4 regions of the Bacillus sp. JZ39 genome follow, and region 4 is predicted to be linked to each of the others. Evidence: riboswitches for the same ligand, from Rfam matches in the RefSeq annotation. Region 4 holds a riboswitch; each other region holds the start of a gene.
What was found. A riboswitch is a leader RNA that binds a small molecule or an ion and turns the genes downstream of it on or off. The one in region 4 is predicted to bind S-adenosylmethionine.
Positions count from the first base shown of each region.

Region 1: linked by a shared signal. The riboswitch ahead of M1D65_RS19465 (5-methyltetrahydropteroyltriglutamate--homocysteine S-methyltransferase) and the one ahead of metK (methionine adenosyltransferase) in region 4 are both predicted to bind S-adenosylmethionine.
Region 2: linked by a shared signal. The riboswitch ahead of metE (5-methyltetrahydropteroyltriglutamate--homocysteine S-methyltransferase) and the one ahead of metK (methionine adenosyltransferase) in region 4 are both predicted to bind S-adenosylmethionine.
Region 3: linked by a shared signal. The riboswitch ahead of metI (cystathionine gamma-synthase/O-acetylhomoserine thiolyase) and the one ahead of metK (methionine adenosyltransferase) in region 4 are both predicted to bind S-adenosylmethionine.

Region 1 covers NZ_CP096389.1:3,797,029-3,801,640, reverse strand. Annotated here, with positions in the region: gene M1D65_RS19485 (GntP family permease) at 1-17, shown strand, start outside; gene M1D65_RS19480 (CoA transferase subunit A) at 41-757, shown strand; gene M1D65_RS19475 (succinyl-CoA--3-ketoacid CoA transferase subunit B) at 754-1,404, shown strand; gene M1D65_RS19470 (3-hydroxybutyrate dehydrogenase) at 1,421-2,194, shown strand; gene M1D65_RS19465 (5-methyltetrahydropteroyltriglutamate--homocysteine S-methyltransferase) at 2,247-3,383, opposite strand; SAM riboswitch class I at 3,461-3,567, opposite strand; gene M1D65_RS19460 (5-methyltetrahydropteroyltriglutamate--homocysteine S-methyltransferase) at 3,636-4,612, opposite strand, start outside.
Region 2 covers NZ_CP096389.1:1,352,705-1,357,316, forward strand. Annotated here, with positions in the region: gene guaD (guanine deaminase) at 81-551, opposite strand; gene metE (5-methyltetrahydropteroyltriglutamate--homocysteine S-methyltransferase) at 724-3,012, opposite strand; SAM riboswitch class I at 3,140-3,295, opposite strand; gene isp (serine protease Isp) at 3,428-4,387, opposite strand; gene rsbRB (RsbT co-antagonist RsbRB) at 4,610-4,612, shown strand, end outside.
Region 3 covers NZ_CP096389.1:1,227,379-1,231,990, forward strand. Annotated here, with positions in the region: gene M1D65_RS06390 (YjcG family protein) at 1-440, opposite strand, end outside; gene M1D65_RS06395 (esterase family protein) at 477-1,199, opposite strand; SAM riboswitch class I at 1,367-1,487, shown strand; gene metI (cystathionine gamma-synthase/O-acetylhomoserine thiolyase) at 1,555-2,676, shown strand; gene metC (cystathionine beta-lyase) at 2,669-3,841, shown strand; gene M1D65_RS06410 (GNAT family N-acetyltransferase) at 3,873-4,418, opposite strand; gene M1D65_RS06415 (DUF819 family protein) at 4,488-4,612, opposite strand, start outside.
Region 4 covers NZ_CP096389.1:2,911,711-2,916,322, forward strand. Annotated here, with positions in the region: gene asnB (asparagine synthase (glutamine-hydrolyzing)) at 1-1,053, opposite strand, end outside; gene metK (methionine adenosyltransferase) at 1,203-2,405, opposite strand; SAM riboswitch class I at 2,573-2,711, opposite strand; gene pckA (phosphoenolpyruvate carboxykinase (ATP)) at 2,908-4,491, shown strand; gene M1D65_RS14940 (DUF2584 domain-containing protein) at 4,530-4,612, opposite strand, start outside.

The DNA of each region.
Region 1 (4,612 bases), 890 kb from region 4:
TGACTGGTCTAGTGTAGAAGAAAACGAAAGGGGCATCAATATGGGAAAAGTGCTGTCATCAAGCAAGGAAGCTGCGAAATTGATTCATGATGGGGATACGCTGATCGCGGGAGGATTTGGGCTGTGCGGCATCCCTGAACAGCTTATTTTGTCTATAAGAGATCAGGGAGTAAAGGATTTAACCGTTGTCAGCAATAACTGCGGAGTCGATGACTGGGGGCTTGGTTTGCTTTTGGCTAACAAGCAAATCAAGAAAATGATCGCTTCCTATGTCGGTGAAAATAAAATTTTTGAGCGGCAGTTTTTAAGCGGAGAGCTTGAGGTCGAGCTTGTTCCCCAAGGAACGCTCGCTGAGAGAATTCGTGCAGGCGGTGCAGGCATACCGGGATTTTATACGGCGACAGGCGTCGGCACCTCCATAGCCGAGGGAAAAGAACATAAAACATTCGGCGGCAGGACTTATGTGATGGAGCGAGGCATTACCGGCGATGTGGCGATCGTCAAAGCGTGGAAAGCGGACACCATGGGCAATTTGGTTTTTAGGAAAACGGCGAGAAATTTCAATCCCATTGCCGCCATGGCAGGCAAGATCACGATTGCCGAGGCGGAAGAAATCGTGGAAGCAGGAGAGCTCGATCCAGATCACATCCATACGCCGGGAATTTACGTACAGCATGTCGTGCTTGGCGCGAGCCAAGAAAAACGGATTGAAAAACGAACAGTTCAGCAAGCATCGGGAAAGGGTGAGGCCAAGTGAAGGAAGCGAGAAAACGAATGGTCAAACGGGCTGTACAAGAAATCAAGGACGGCATGAATGTGAATCTCGGGATTGGAATGCCGACGCTTGTCGCAAATGAGATACCCGATGGCGTTCACGTCATGCTTCAGTCGGAAAACGGCTTGCTCGGAATTGGCCCCTATCCTCTGGAAGGAACGGAAGACGCGGATTTGATCAATGCGGGAAAGGAAACGATCACTGAAGTGACCGGCGCCTCTTATTTTGACAGCGCTGAGTCATTCGCGATGATAAGAGGCGGGCATATCGATTTGGCTATTCTCGGCGGAATGGAGGTTTCGGAGCAGGGGGATTTGGCCAATTGGATGATCCCGGGCAAAATGGTAAAAGGGATGGGCGGCGCCATGGATCTCGTCAACGGGGCGAAACGAATCGTTGTCATCATGGATCACGTCAATAAGCATGGTGAATCAAAGGTGAAAAAAACATGCTCCCTTCCGCTGACAGGCCAGAAAGTCGTGCACAGGCTGATTACGGATTTGGCTGTATTTGATTTTGTGAACGGCCGCATGACACTGACGGAGCTTCAGGATGGTGTCACAATTGAAGAGGTTTATGAAAAAACAGAAGCTGATTTCGCTGTAAGCCAGTCTGTACTCAATTCTTAATGGGAAGGTGTTTGACATGAGAAAACAAGTCGCCTTGGTGACAGGGGCTGCCGGCGGAATCGGATTCGAAATGGCAAGAGAATTCGCCCGGGAAGGTGCCAGCGTCATCGTTTCAGACCTCCGTCCGGAAGCATGTGAAAAAGCAGCCTCCAAGCTTGCAGAAGAAGGCTTTGACGCGGCGGCCATTCCGTATGATGTGACAAAGGAAGCGCAAGTTGCTGATACGGTGAACGTCATCCAAAAACAATACGGCCGCTTGGATATTCTGGTGAACAATGCCGGTATTCAGCACGTCGCTCCGATTGAAGAGTTTCCGACAGACACCTTTGAACAGCTGATCAAGGTCATGCTGACGGCCCCCTTTATTGCAATGAAGCATGTTTTTCCGATCATGAAAAAACAGCAGTTTGGCAGAATCATTAATATCGCGTCTGTTAATGGATTAGTCGGCTTTGCAGGGAAATCCGCTTATAATAGCGCCAAGCACGGCGTCATTGGACTCACAAAAGTAGGGGCGCTGGAAGGCGCGCCCCACGGCATTACAGTCAATGCGCTCTGCCCGGGTTATGTCGATACCCAGCTTGTACGCAATCAGCTTAGCGATCTATCGAAAACTAGAAATGTCCCTTACGACTCTGTACTTGAACAAGTCATTTTTCCGCTTGTGCCGCAAAAGCGACTGCTTTCCGTCAAGGAAATTGCGGATTATGCCGTGTTTTTGGCAAGCGAGAAGGCGAAGGGCGTCACTGGGCAGGCTGTCGTCCTTGATGGGGGCTACACCGCACAGTGACATAAAAAAACACACTTGCTCCGCTAGGGAATCAAGTGTGTTTTTTCTTTGCTTATTTCCAAACATCATTAGCGATCTCAACCACATGGCGGAGCTTCGCCCATTGCTCTTCTTCAGTCAGCTTGTTGCCTTCCTCAGTTGAAGCAAATCCGCATTGAGGGCTGAGGCAAAGCTGGTCTAAGCTTACATAACGGGACGCTTCTTCGATACGGCGTTTCACGTCATCCGGATTTTCAAGCTCACCGAATTTAGATGTCACTAAGCCAAGAACAAGCTGAAGATCAGACCGTTTTACATAACGGAGCGGCTCAAATCCGCCTGAGCGTGAATCATCATACTCTAAGAAAAGTCCGTCAAGATTCAAGCCGTCAAAAATGGTTTCGGCTGCTGCGTCATAGCCGCCTTCCGCTGTCCAAGTGGACTGGAAGTTGCCGCGGCAAATATGCATGGTTACCGTCAAGTCATCCGGGCGGTCTGCAATCGCGTCGTTAATCGATTTCGCAAACAGCTGGCGAAGCTCATCAGGCGTTGTTCCGAACGCTTCGATTTGTTTTAAGCCTTTTTCTGATAAGAAAACGGCCCACGCTGTATCATCAAGCTGGAGGTAGCGGCAGCCTCTGTCATAAAACGCTTGAATCGCTTTTTTATATGCTTTGGATACATCATGCTGGAAAAGGTGATAGTCGTTTTTGTATGCACCTTTTTCCAATTTCCCGCGGAAAAACAGCATATTCGGGCTTGGAATGGTCATCTTTGGCGTCGCGTCACCGGCAATGCTATGGAGAAATGAGTAATCTTCAAGCATTGGGTGAGTTGAAAAGTCGATATCGCCTGTGACTTTAATGCCGCGTGCTTTTGTCTGTACGTTATGGAATTGAATGCCTTGCTCAGGAGTAAACGGCTCAACGCCATCTAAGTTTTCCAGGAAATCAAAGTGCCACCATGCTCTGCGGAATTCACCGTCTGTCACGACGTTCAGGCCGGTTTCCTTCTGTTTTTCCACAATGCGGATGATTTCATCGTTTTCAATTTGGCGAAGCTGCTCTGCGGTCATTTCGCCGGCCGCTTTTTGCAGCCGCGCTTTTTTGACGGGCTCAGATCTTAGCAGGCTTCCGACTTGATCCGCGCGAAACGGCGGTTTTTTTCTTTGAAGTGATTTTTGTTCTGCGGGTGTTGTTTGTTGTGACATGTTGTCCATTCCTTCTTTCCATTCAAATGTAAAAAAGCTCTTCCTTTGGATAAGGAAGAGCTTGCGTGACAATCTCAACCTTATCTTCAAGAGCAATCATTGCTCTAAAGGATTTAGCACCATTCTGTTAAACAGCGGTTGCCGGGTATCGCAGGGCCAGTCCCTCCACCTCTCTTGATAAGGAAAACCTTTTTATGAAATTTTCTGATAGTATCTATTATTCACACATTTTCTATTTCTGTCAATGATAGATTATCTCCACACATCGTTGGCAATGTCGATGACATGGCGAAGCTTTGCCCATTGCTGCTCCTCTGTCAGAAGGTTGCCTTCTTCTGTAGAGGCGAAACCGCACTGCGGGCTCAGGCATAGCTGGTCCAAGCTGACAAAACGCGCGGCTTCATTGATACGGCGTTTCACATCTTCAGGATTTTCAAGCTCGCCGTATTTCGATGTGATCAAGCCGAGCACAATTTGCAGATCCTTGCGCTTCACAAAACGGAGCGGATCAAAGTTTCCGGAGCGGTCATCATCGTATTCCAAGAAAAGGCCGTCAAGGTTTAAGCCGTCCAAAATCGTTTCCGCTACAGCGTCGTACCCTCCTGATGCCGCCCAGGTTGAGCGGAAGTTGCCGCGGCAAATGTGCATTGTGATCGTTAAATCGTCAGGCCGGTCTGCGACGGCATCGTTAATTGTTTTAGCAAATATGGCTGGCAATGTTTCTGGATCACCGCCGAGCGCCCGGACAACCTCTCTGCCTTTTTCCTCAAAGAAGAGAGCCCATGACGTATCATCGAGCTGGAGATAACGGCAGCCAGCATCATAGAAGGCTTTGATTGCTTTTTTGTATGCTTGGGCCAGGTCATGAAAATATTCCTCTTGATCGTCATAAATCCCTTTATCCGCCTTTTCGCCAAAAAACAGCATATTTGGGCTGGGAATGGTCAATTTTGGCGTCGCGTTACCGGCAATCTCATGTAAAAATTGATAATCAGCAAGCGCTGGGTGGCTCGTAAAATCGAGTTTTCCCGTCACTTTGATGCTGCGCGCTTTCGTTTTTGTGTTATGGAACTGAATTCCCTCAGCCGGAATGAACGGTTCCACACCGTCAAGTCCTTCTAGGAAGTCATAATGCCACCAAGAACGCCGGAATTCCCCGTCTGTTACCACGTTGAGACCGATTTCTTTTTGTTTTTCCACGATGCGGGTGATCTCTTGATTTTCGATAT
Region 2 (4,612 bases), 1.6 Mb from region 4:
TGTTTTGTATTTGCACAGGGCATAGCGCTACTTGGAGAAATAACAAGGACCAGGCCGCGCATGCCTGATCCTTTTAATTTTTAATATTCTTTCTTATTGGCGAAGTTCCGCCATGCTTGAAACGGGGATAAATGCTCTGTTAGTGTCACTTGATAAAAGGGGATCGTTCTTTCTTCAGCAGGTTTATCAATTTCTTTATAAATGAATGAATCATCAAACCCGGCTTCGGCAGCGTCTGTGTGCTCAGCTGCATAGAAAACGGCTTTAGGCCGGGCCCAGTAGATGGCGCCCAAGCACATTGGGCATGGTTCACAGCTCGTATACAAAATGCAGTCATCAAGCTGGTAGGCTCCTAGCACCTTACAGGCTTTCCGAATAGCTGTGACTTCCGCGTGGGCAGTCGGATCATTGCTTGTTGTGACGTTGTTGTTTCCCTCTGCAATAATGGCTCCGTCTTTCACGATAACGGCTCCAAAAGGCCCGCCGATTCCTGCATTCACTCCTTCACATGCGAGAGTGACAGCCCGTTTTAAGAACGTTTCATGATTCATCCCAATCCCTCCTGTCAATAGAGTGTTATTAGTATAGCCGAAAAGAATGCAAAGAACATTCTTAAAAAAGTGCAAAATAAACAAAGTATTTGGGGGATTTGCTAAAATAAGAAACTATTGTGGCTGTATTATAGAAAAAAACCATCTGCCAAATGCAGATGGTTTTTTCAAATTATACTAGCTGTGTCTGCTGTGCTCTTGCCTGTTTTGCAGCTTCAACCATGTTTTTCAATGCTGCAACCGTTTCTTCCTGCTGTCTTGTTTTCAATCCGCAGTCTGGATTTACCCAGAAGCGGTCAGTCGGACAGACGGCAAGCGCATCAACGATAATATTGTACATTTCTTCAGTTGACGGCACACGAGGGCTGTGAATGTCATATACACCAAGGCCAAGCCCTTTCAAATACGGGTGGTTTTTTAAGTAATCTAAAAATCCTCCGTGGCTTCTGCTATGTTCGATTGTAATCACATCGGCATCAAGATCATTGATTGTATCAACGATATCTTCGAAGTTGCTGTAGCACATATGTGTATGAATTTGTGTCTCGTTTTTCACGGAAGAAGTGGTTAATCTGAAAGCTTCTGCCGCCCAAGTCAAATACTCATCCCAATCGCGGGTTTTTAATGGAAGGCCTTCACGCAGCGCTGGTTCATCGACTTGAATGATTTGAATGCCTGCGTCTTCAAGCGCTTTAACTTCTTTGCGAAGGGCAAGCCCGATTTGGAAGGCGATTTCTTTCCTCGAGATGTCGTTTCGAGGGAAAGACCAGTTTAAGATTGTAACCGGGCCCGTCAGCATTCCTTTTACATGCTTGGAAGTCAATGACTGTGCGTAGACTGTGTCTTTCACTGTCATCGGTTCAATAAATTCAACATCTCCGTAAATGACTGGCGGGCGGACACAGCGTGAGCCGTATGATTGAACCCAGGCATATTTAGTGAAGGCGAAACCGGCCAGCTTTTCACCAAAGTATTCGACCATGTCTGTCCGTTCAAATTCGCCGTGAACAAGGACATCAAGCTCCAATTCTTCCTGAATATCAATCCATCTTTTTGTTTCCGCATTGATAAAGTTTTGATACTGTTCATCGGACCACTCAGCTTTCCGCCATTTTTGGCGTGCGCTCCGCACTTCAGCAGACTGCGGGAAGCTGCCGATCGTTGTCGTCGGCAAAAGCGGAAGGCCGAGAGATTCATTTTGCAGGGCTAAACGTTCTTCAAACGGAATCGGGCGCTTGAAGTCTTTATCAGTTAATTGCTCAAGCTCTTTCTTTTGTTCAGAATTGGCGCCTGTTGCAAACTGCTTAAGCGCCTGGATATCAGCCTTAGCCTGCTGAATCTCTTCGCTGATCGCCGCTTTTCCTGATACTAAGCCTTCTTTCAAAGCTGTCAGCTCGGCCAGCTTTTCTTTTGCGTAGGATAATCCGTTCAATAGGTCTTTTTCCAAATGCTCATCAGGGTGTTTCGCTACTGGAACATGCAGCAGGCTGCTGGAAGGCTGAATCCACAGTTCATCAACTTTTGCAATGCTGAGAATATCAAGAACGGCATCGAGACGCTCTTCAAGGTCCGCTTTCCAAATGTTGCGTCCGTCGATAACGCCGGCTGCCAGCACTTTGTCTGTCGGAAAGCCATGTGTTTTAAGCTGTTCCAGGTTTCTGCCTTTGTCGTGAACGAAATCAAGGCCAATTCCCTGAACCGGGTAAGAAATCAGCTCTTCATAAGCATCAACAGAATCAAAATACGTCTGCAAAAGCACATTCAAGGATGAAAGCTCACTTGTAATGCTTTCAAATAATTCTTTTGCACCGCGGACATCTTCACTAGAGGCGGTAACGAGCGCCGGCTCATCGATTTGAACCCATTTTACGCCTTCTTCTTCAAGCTCTTTCAAAAGCTGTACATATAATGGCACAAGGCGTTTTTGGATCGCTTTTGCTTCAGACGGTTCATAGCCTTTAGCAAGCGTAACGAACGTATAAGGGCCGACAACCACAGGCTTTGTTTCCACACCGTATTCCTGTTTGATCCGGCGATAATCTTCGAGTTGTTTGTTTCTTGTCAGACGGAACTCAATGCTCTCGTCATATTCCGGAACGATGTAATGGTAATTTGTATTAAACCATTTTGTCATTTCACTAGATACGGCGTCTTTGATTCCGCGGGCGATAGCGAAGTATGTATCGGTAGCATCAGTCAAATGTCTGAAACGTTTCGGGATCCAGTTGAAGCTGACTGCTGTGTCGAGTACATGGTCATACTGTGTGAAATCAGAAACAGGCACAACATCAATCTGTTGGTCAATTTGTGTTTTTACTGCGGATAAAAAAAGTTCGTCGATTTGCTTCAAAAACGTATCTTTATCAGTACTGCCTTTCCAATACGCTTCAAGTGCTTTTTTCCATTCCCGGTTCAGTCCGATTCTCGGAAATCCTAAATTCGATGTTTTGATGGTTGTCATTGTTTCTCCTCCTTTATATGTAAAACACTCTCGTTAACCCGCGGATACAGGCTCCTAAGAGGTTTTCTCACAACAAAAAGCCTCTTTCCCATGAGAGAAAGAGGCTTTTCTGCGTAAAACACTGCCTCTCTCATCTCTCAGATTCAATCTGATGGAATTAGCACCGTGCCTTATGAGACATCAGTCTCGGCGCGAAAAGCAGTGCGCCCCATTTCACAATGGTATTACGGTCGGTTGCTGTTGGGGTCAAAAGGCCAATCCCTCGCCCAACTCTCGATAAGAGAAAATGTTATTAATTTTTTGAAAAGTTGAATCATTTGTTGGTAATCTTAACAGTAATTCAAATTCATTGTCAACATAGAATTTGAAATTTTTATTTATATGATGTGGTGTATATTATATAAGAAAAATAATCTTATAGGGTCAACAAATGTGATTGCTCTGCTTTTTCTGCGAGCTCATCAGGAGCTGTTAAATACAGGAATCCATTGCCTGCCAGCGTTTTTGCAATTTCAAGAGGAAGTGTCCTGCGGATTAGCTGTGCGAAAACTTCAGATTCAGAAAGCTTTCTTTGAAATGATTCTTCTTCATAGCTTTTGATTAAAGCAAGCGCTCCGCTGACATGAGGGGCAGCCATTGAAGTGCCGGTCAGCTTACCGTACTTCTTGTTGGGAAGGGTGGATAAGATATTTTCTCCTGGTGCCACAAGGTCAATCTCTTTATTTGCGTTAGAAAATTCTGATAATTCTCGCGCTACTGAAACAGATCCAACTGCAATGACTTCGTTATAAGCTGCGGGGTAGGAAAGCTCTTCTGTGCGTTCGTCGCCGTCACCCTCATTTCCCGCTGCACAAACGACAAGCACTCCGTTTTTGACTGCGTTTTTCACTGCTTCTTCCAGCTCTGGCACATCGCTTGGCCCTCCAAGGGACATTGAGATGATGTCGACTTTCTGTTCCACCGCGTAATTGATGCCGTTGATTATCCATTCGTATTGTCCGCTGCCGTTCTCGCCGCCAAGAACCTTCACAATCAATAGGCTTGCCTCAGGCGCGACTCCGGCAATGCCTCCGTTTGAATCATTAGCTGCAATCGTTCCGGCGACGTGTGTGCCGTGTCCGTTGTAGTCGGAAATCGCATCTTCCTTGCCGCCGTCGTCATCCGTGAAGTTCTTTCCGCCGATGATTTGATTTTTTAAATCAGGGTGGCTTGTGTCGCAGCCCGTGTCTAATACAGCAACTTTAATGTTTTTGCCTTTTACCCCTTTTGCCCACATTTCTGGCGCCTTAATCACTTTAATGCCCTCAGGAAGCTCGTTTACATCCATGATCTGCTCATTCGTCACATACGGGATCAAGCGGATTTCACCATTCATAAAAAAGCCCTCCTTTTTTATGCTTGCAAGTGGATTCAAGGGTGTTGCCTCATATTATATGGAAAAAGCAAGCGCTCGGACAGAGCCATTTGAAGCATTTTGAAAAAATAGGATACACACCAAAGAATTAGTAATCTTCAAAATATTGGATGGCTTCAACATGTATGACTGGGATTCAACTGTAAGTCAAGTTATAATAGTGTTGGGGAAAGGAGCAGTGTCATG
Region 3 (4,612 bases), 1.7 Mb from region 4:
CGGTCAACGATTTCTTCATGCGACACTTCCTGCATTTTTAATTGTCCCAGCACATCTGAATGCTCATCGTCGGAAAGATTTTGGCCGACCGTCACATGCGGAACGAAATTATATTCCTGTTCTCCTGCCAACACACCGGTGTATAGCTTTTCATTGAGTGTTTTTAACTCTTCCGTCGGTTCTGCTTTGATGTAAATGACATTATTGACAGGCGCAAATGAGCTGTATTTTGTCATTTTGAGAACGAGTGGGTGGGACTCTTTTGCGATGTTTCTTAAATGTGATACGAGCTGATCCGCTTTCTCCTCCGCGCATTCAAAGGATGCTCTCAGCGTCAAATGAGGCGGGATTAGAGAGTAGCTTGGGTCATAGCGCTTTCTGTAAGAGTTTGCAAGGTCTTGGAGCTTTTTTGATGGAAATAAAACGATTCCGTATTTCATATTATGTCCCTCCTGGAAATAAAGTATGATAGAGTGTTAAAGCATTTTTTTCAGCGCCGGGGTGATGAGCGGCTGCCAGTATGTCCATTTGTGGTCTCCGTCAAATGGCTCGAAATCATAATCGGAAAGCTTTTTCTCCAGCAGCTGTTTCAGCTCCCGGTTCGGTTCTGTAAAGTCCAGAATGTTCCCGTCTGTCGTGTGGACGTCAGTTTCTTTTGTTCCGATTTGGTGATAAATAGAGAGGTGTTTGATATCGTCTGACTGTTTTACGGCTTCTAGTACGTGTTTGTCAACATAGGGAGACTGCATGATGATGTTGCCAAACATATTCGGATAATCAAGCGCTGTCATAAGTGACACGGTTGCTCCGAGCGAATCACCGATCAGCGTTCGGCCGTAACCGATCTGATAGGTTGGATACTCATCATCTGCAAAAGGAACGAGCTCATGGGCGATGAACCGTTTATAAGCCGAAAATTTTGAACCCTCCGGATGATAGGTGTTTCTGCGCTCTTTTACATCCTTATAAGGAACACCGATAATAATGCTCCGGTCTATTTCGCGTTTCGACAGCAATTCCTCAACCTGTCTGCCGATTCTCCCCAGCCTGAAATAATCGTGGCCGTCCTGCGCGATAATGACATGGTATTTATAAAGCGGGGAGTAGTTGGACGGCAGATAAACAAGCAAGGTCATTTCCTCGTTAAGCTCTTTTGAAAAGAATTTCTTTTCTTGCACTGTGCCGTTTTTCGGTGCCATAAAAACATTCCTCCAGGACATCACTATACTTTCTTGCATTTTCAATTATTGTACCATGAATTATTAGAAATTTCTCTCTTTAAACGGTTCGGCACACGAAGAAAAAAGTGTTGAAATAAACTGTGAATTGCGCTAATATAAAACAATCAGAAAATTGAAATCGATATTTCTTATCGTGAGAGGTGGAGGGACTGGCCCTTAGAAACCTCAGCAACCGGCTTGTTTTGCATGTGCAAAGCGCCAAGGTGCTAAATCCAGCAAGCGTTTTTTATGCTTGGAAGATAAGAAGAAGCGTTAAACCCCTTCTTCTTATGAAGAAGGGGTTTTTATTTTGAAAAGGGAAGGTGTCAGCTATATGTCACAGCACGTTGAAACGAAATTAGCTCAAATTGGGAACCGTAGCGATGAAGTCACGGGAACAGTGAGTGCTCCTATCTATTTATCAACAGCATACCGCCACAGAGGGATCGGAGAATCTACCGGATTTGATTATGTCCGCACAAAAAATCCGACACGCCAGCTTGTTGAGGACGCGATCGCTAACTTAGAAAACGGCGCGAGAGGGCTTGCCTTTAGTTCGGGAATGGCTGCTATCCAAACGATTATGGCGCTGTTTAAAAGCGGAGATGAACTGATCGTTTCATCGGACCTATATGGCGGCACGTACCGTTTATTTGAAAATGAATGGAAAAAATACGGCTTGACTTTTCATTATGATGATTTCAGCGATGAGGACTGTTTACGCTCTAAGATTACGCCGAATACAAAAGCGGTGTTTGTGGAAACGCCGACAAACCCCCTCATGCAGGAGGCGGACATTGAACATATTGCCCGGATTACAAAGGAGCACGGTCTTCTGCTGATCGTAGATAATACATTTTATACACCGGTCTTGCAGCGGCCGCTTGAGCTGGGAGCTGACATTGTCATTCACAGCGCAACCAAGTATTTAGGCGGGCATAACGATCTGCTTGCTGGACTTGTCGTGGTGAAGGATGAGCAGCTCGGAGAGGAAATGTTTCAGCATCAAAATGCAATCGGCGCCGTCCTGCCGCCATTTGATTCGTGGCTTCTGATGAGAGGAATGAAGACGCTGAGCCTCAGAATGCGCCAGCATCAGGCAAACGCGCAGGAGCTTGCGGCGTTTTTAGAAGAGCAGGAAGAAATTTCGGATGTGCTGTATCCCGGAAAAGGCGGCATGCTGTCCTTCCGTCTGCAAAAAGAAGAATGGGTCAATCCGTTTTTAAAAGCGCTGAAGACCATTTGTTTTGCAGAAAGCCTCGGCGGGGTGGAAAGCTTTATTACATACCCTGCGACCCAGACGCACATGGATATTCCTGAAGAGATCCGCATCGCAAACGGGGTGTGCAATCGGTTGCTGCGCTTTTCTGTCGGTATTGAACATGCGGAAGATTTAAAAGAGGATCTAAAACAGGCATTATGTCAGGTCAAAGAGGGAGCTGTTTCTTTTGAGTAAACACAATTGGACGCTGGAAACCCAGCTCGTGCACAATCCATTTAAAACAGACGGCGGAACCGGGGCGGTCAGTGTACCGATTCAGCACGCCTCGACTTTTCACCAATCTTCATTTGAAGAGTTCGGGGCATATGATTACAGCCGCTCTGGCACGCCGACAAGAACAGCTCTCGAAGAAACAATTGCCGCACTGGAAGGCGGAACAAGAGGATTTGCTTTCAGTTCAGGCATGGCTGCCATCTCAACAGCATTTTTACTGCTGTCACAGGGTGATCACGTTCTTGTGACAGAAGATGTATACGGCGGAACCTTCCGTATGGTGACAGAGGTGCTGACCCGGTTTGGCATTGAGCATACGTTTGTCGACATGACGGATCGTAATGAAGTGGCGCGGAGCATCAAGCCGAATACAAAGGTCATTTATATGGAGACGCCATCAAATCCGACACTTGGGATTACGGATATTAAAGCGATTGTTCAGCTTGCAAAAGAAAACGGCTGTCTGACCTTTCTGGACAATACATTCATGACACCGGCACTGCAGCGTCCGCTTGACCTCGGCGTGGATATTGTACTTCACAGCGCGACAAAATTCTTAAGCGGACACAGCGATGTGCTCTCAGGTTTGGCTGCTGTCAAAGATGAAGAGCTTGGGAAGCAGCTGTATAAGCTGCAAAACGCGTTCGGCGCCGTCCTTGGCGTGCAAGATTGCTGGCTCGTGCTGCGCGGCTTAAAAACGTTGCAGGTCCGTTTAGAAAAAGCGAGCCAAACAGCCCAGCGGCTTGCGGAATTTTTCCAGAAGCACCCGGCGGTCAAGCGCGTGTATTATCCGGGACTGGCTGATCATCCCGGCGCTGAAACCCATAAAAGCCAGTCAACGGGAGCGGGCGCCGTGCTATCTTTTGAGCTTGAAAGCAAAGAGGCCGTTAAGAAGTTAGTCGAGAATGTGTCACTGCCGGTCTTCGCTGTCAGCCTTGGCGCCGTGGAATCGATTTTGTCCTATCCGGCAACGATGTCTCACGCGGCAATGCCTAAGGAAGAGCGTGAAAAACGCGGTATCACTGATGGCCTGCTCCGTCTGAGTGTGGGCGTCGAACATGCAGATGATTTAGAACACGATTTCGAACAAGCGCTGAAAGAAATTGCTCCAGTTGCGGTTCGTTAAAAAAGAAGCCGGGGATGGCCGGCTTCTTTTATTATTGTTCGTCATCAGGATTCAGAATCGCGAGGACTTGATGATCCTCCCAAACGCCATTAATTTTTACATTTTTTCGGGCGATGCCTTCTTTATGAAATCCCGCTTTTTCTAAAACACGCATGGACCCGAGATTACGGGGCATCACACCGGCTTCAATCCGATGCAGTTTCAATTCGTGGAACGCATAATCAACAACCAATCTGACTGCCTCTGTCATAATGCCCTTTCCATTATGAGCTTTGTCTAAAAAATACCCAATGAACGCAGTTTGCAGCGCCCCACGGATGATTTGAAAGAGCGAAACCGTCCCGATTAATCTATCGTCTGACGCTGTAAAGATGCCAAAATGATATTCTTCATCTTTCTCAAGTCTTTCCTGATACTCGGTTATTCGTTTTCTTTGCCCCTCAACCGTATAGTAATCGTCTGCGCGTATCATAGAAAACTGTTCGAAAAAATCTCGATTTTCACTTTGCAGCCGCAGATTTTCTTCGGCATCCGTTACTTCTAAAGGTCTAACATAAATGGTTTTTCCTTTTAACATACAGTGATCTCTCCGTTCTCGTGTCAGCATTCCTCTTACATTATTCTCAGGGAAATGCAAATATCCTTTTTATAAGAAGGAAGAAAACCAATTTCCCATAAAAGTGCCAACATAGTTGCCGATTAAGTAGCCGAGCGTACCGACAAGCATGATCGGGGCGACAAGCTCCCGCCATCCCTTGGCAATTGCCATCG
Region 4 (4,612 bases):
TTCTTTTGCAACAAAGTACAACGGAATCGCTGCCGGATCAGCAAGCGGGTCATCAAAATGCCATACGATCTTCGGAAGCTCATTCATGTATTCCTCAGGCGAAATGACTTTGCTGATATTTTCGATGCCCAGCGCCGCTGCAGTTTCTTTCGCTACATCAACCTCACTGAAGCCCTGCTGTTCAAAGCCGACAGAGAATGTTTTTAAGCTTGGATGAAATTCCTTCGCAACAGACACAATAAAGGAAGAATCAATCCCGCCAGACAGAAACGAACCGACAGGAACGTCACTTCTCATATGAACGTTTACAGAATCATAGATCGCGTCTCGGACTTCTTTCACAAGCTTGTCTTCTTCAGTCTGAACCGGCTTGAAGTTCGCTTTGAAATACGTTTTGAATGTGATATCGCCGTCCGGGCGGATTGTGAATTGTGAACCCGGCTCTACTTTTTTCACATGGGCATCAAGCGTGCTTGGTTCAGGAACAAATTGGAAAGACATGTACTGCTGCAATGCCTCTTTATCTATTTCAATATCATTCTGAGCAACCATTAAACTTTTTCTCTCTGAGGCAAAATAAACCTGATCATTGATCGTTGTGTAGTACAACGGTTTAATGCCGAATGGATCTCTTGCCCCATAAAGCACATGATCGTTTTTATTCCAAATCAGAAAGGCAAACATACCGCGCAGTTTGGACGCCGCTTCTTCTTTATAGTGACGGTAAGTCGCAAGAAGAACCTCTGTGTCCGAATCCGTGTTGAATGTGTACCCCTTTGCTTCAAGCTCTTCTCTCAGTTCAATATAGTTATAGATTTCTCCGTTAAAGATAATCCAATATGTTTCATCTTCATATGATAAAGGCTGTCCGCCATTTTCTACATCAATAATGCTGAGCCGTCTGAATCCGAAGCCGACGTGCTCATCATGGAAATATCCATCACTGTCAGGACCGCGGTGAACGATCATTTGGTTCATTTGTTTGATTAGTTCTTCTTGATCAGCGGTTTGAGCTAACGGATGCTTGTTAAAAACCCCGACAAATCCACACATAGTATTGCCTCCATAATTAAAATTGTCATCATTGAACCCCTATTTATAGACGCTGTGAATAGTATTTGGTTTCACAGTTATGTAAAAAAATAAACATGAATACAACGATAAAAAAGGGAAAGCCGCTTAACCAGTAAGCGGCTATAAAATTATTCTCCTAACGCTTCTTTACGCAGCTGCTCCGCTTTGTCTGTGCGCTCCCATGGAAGGTCAACATCGTGACGTCCAAAGTGGCCGTACGCAGCAGTTTGTTTGTAGATCGGACGGCGCAAATCAAGCATTTTGATAATGCCGGCAGGTCGTAAATCAAAGTTATTGCGAACAACTTCAATCAGTTTTTCCTCAGAAGCTTTTCCTGAACCGAATGTGTTGATTGAGATTGACACAGGCTGTGCAACACCGATCGCGTAAGCAAGCTGTACTTCGCAAGAATCAGCAAGCTCAGCCGCAACGATGTTTTTCGCAACGTATCTTGCCGCATAAGCTGCAGAACGGTCTACCTTCGTCGCGTCCTTACCTGAGAACGCGCCTCCGCCGTGGCGTGCATAGCCGCCGTACGTATCAACGATGATTTTGCGTCCTGTAAGTCCCGCATCCCCTTGAGGGCCTCCGATTACGAAACGTCCTGTAGGGTTGATGAAATATTTTGTTTCTTCATCAATCAGCTCTTCAGGAACAACCGGATTGATGACATGTTCTTTAATGTTGCGCTGAATTTGCTCAAGTGTAATTTCAGGATGATGCTGAGTTGAAATAACAATCGCGTCAATGCGGACTGGTTTGTTATTTTCATCGTACTCAACCGTTACCTGTGTTTTGCCGTCAGGGCGAAGGTACGGAAGAATATCTTCTTTACGGACTTCACTTAGGCGGCGGGCTAATTTATGGGCAAGTGAAATTGGAAGAGGCATAAGCTCTTTCGTTTCGTTGCACGCATAACCGAACATTAATCCTTGGTCACCCGCACCAATCGCTTCAATTTCTTCGTCGCTCATTGTGCCTTCACGGGCTTCAAGCGCTTGGTCTACGCCCATCGCGATATCAGCAGACTGCTCATCAATTGATGTTAAAACCGCACAAGTTTCCGCATCAAATCCGTATTTTGCACGTGTGTATCCGATTTCTTTAATGGTTTGGCGAACCGTTTTCGGAATGTCAACATACGTAGAAGTTGTGATCTCTCCGCTTACAAGAACCAAACCTGTTGTCACAGATGTTTCACAAGCAACACGCGCGTTAGGGTCTTTCTTTAAAATTTCATCTAAAATGCTGTCAGAAATCTGGTCACAGATTTTATCCGGATGCCCCTCCGTAACAGATTCTGATGTAAATAAACGACGATTTTTACTCATGATTTGCTTCCTCCTGCACAAGGCCTCCCGAAAGACCTTGTATATATGATACGGAACTCGCTCCCTCTTATACAATGTACAGTTATATTAGAGAATGTTAATTGGCATATTTATGAAATAAAAAAACCTTTTCCATCGAGGAAAGGGTTTGGTCTTTGTGCCTTTCACTCTTATCGCTCAAGGAATCATACAACCTTGCAACAGGTTAGCACCTTGGTTGTCTCACTCAGTTGAACATAATAAATAACAGAGAAACCGGTTGCTGGGCTTCATAGGGCCTGTCCCTCCGCCAGCTCGGGATAAGAGTATCCGCTCAATGAAATATCTTATCGTAAAAGGGTTTGCAATGTCAATATGATTCAGAAGAAATAGGCACCTATATTGAGGGAAAACAATGGAAATGCACACACAAAAAATAATAAATAGTATAGACTATTTGAAAATATATGTTATACTAATTCACAATTAGCAAAACACAAAAAACGATAAAGGAAGGTTTCATATGAACTCAGTTGATTTGACCGCTGATTTACAAGCCTTATTAACATGTCCAAATGTGCGTCATAATTTATCAGCAGCACAGCTAACAGAAAAAGTCCTCTCCCGAAACGAAGGCATTTTAACATCCACAGGTGCTGTTCGTGCGACTACAGGCGCTTACACAGGACGCTCACCTAAAGATAAATTCATCGTGGAGGAAGAAAGCACGAAAAATAAGATCGATTGGGGCCCGGTGAATCAGCCGATTTCAGAAGAAGCGTTTGAGCGGCTGTACACGAAAGTTGTCAGCTATTTAAAGGAGCGAGATGAGCTGTTTGTTTTCGAAGGATTTGCCGGAGCAGACGAGAAATACAGACTGCCGATCACTGTCGTAAATGAGTTCGCATGGCACAATTTATTTGCGCGGCAGCTGTTTATCCGTCCGGAAGGAAATGATAAGAAAACAGTTGAGCAGCCGTTCACCATTCTTTCTGCTCCGCATTTCAAAGCGGATCCAAAAACAGACGGCACTCATTCCGAAACGTTTATTATTGTCTCTTTCGAAAAGCGGACGATCTTAATCGGCGGAACTGAGTATGCCGGTGAAATGAAGAAGTCCATTTTCTCCATTATGAATTTCCTGCTGCCTGAAAGAGATATTTTATCTATGCACTGCTCCGCCAATGTCGGTGAAAAAGGCGACGTCGCCCTTTTCTTCGGACTGTCAGGAACAGGCAAGACCACCCTGTCGGCAGATGCTGACCGCAAGCTGATCGGTGACGATGAACATGGCTGGTCTGATACAGGCGTCTTTAATATTGAAGGCGGGTGCTACGCTAAGTGCATTCATTTAAGCGAGGAAAAGGAGCCGCAAATCTTTAACGCGATCCGTTTCGGGTCTGTTCTCGAAAATGTCGTTGTTGACGAAGATACACGCGAAGCCAATTATGATGATTCCTTCTATACTGAAAACACGCGGGCAGCTTACCCGATTCATATGATTGACAACATCGTGACTCCAAGCATGGCCGGCCATCCGTCAGCAATTGTATTTTTGACGGCTGATGCATTCGGAGTCCTGCCGCCGATCAGCAAACTAACGAAGGAGCAGGCCATGTACCATTTCTTGAGCGGTTACACGAGTAAGCTTGCCGGAACCGAACGTGGTGTCACGTCTCCTGAAACGACGTTCTCTACATGCTTCGGCTCACCGTTCCTGCCGCTTCCTGCTCACGTCTATGCTGAAATGCTCGGCAAAAAGATCGATGAACACGGCGCAGACGTTTTCTTAGTCAATACCGGCTGGACCGGGGGCGGCTACGGCACAGGCGAACGAATGAAGCTTTCTTACACTAGAGCAATGGTCAAAGCAGCGATTGAAGGTAAATTAGAGGATGCTGAAATGATAACTGACGATATTTTCGGCCTGCACATTCCAGCACATGTTCCTGGCGTTCCTGATCATATCCTTCAGCCTGAAAATACGTGGACCAACAAGGAAGAATACAAAGAAAAAGCAGTCTACCTTGCAAATGAATTCAAAGAGAACTTTAAAAAGTTCGCACATACCGATGCCATCGCCCAGGCAGGCGGCCCTCTCGTATAAAAAACAAAAGCCAAGAGCAATTATGCTCTTGGCTTGTTTTAATTGACGGAATGCAAAGAAGTCAGCTTGTATGTAATGATGGTCCGGCCTTCTTCCCATTGAAGCTTCTGCACTTCAGCTG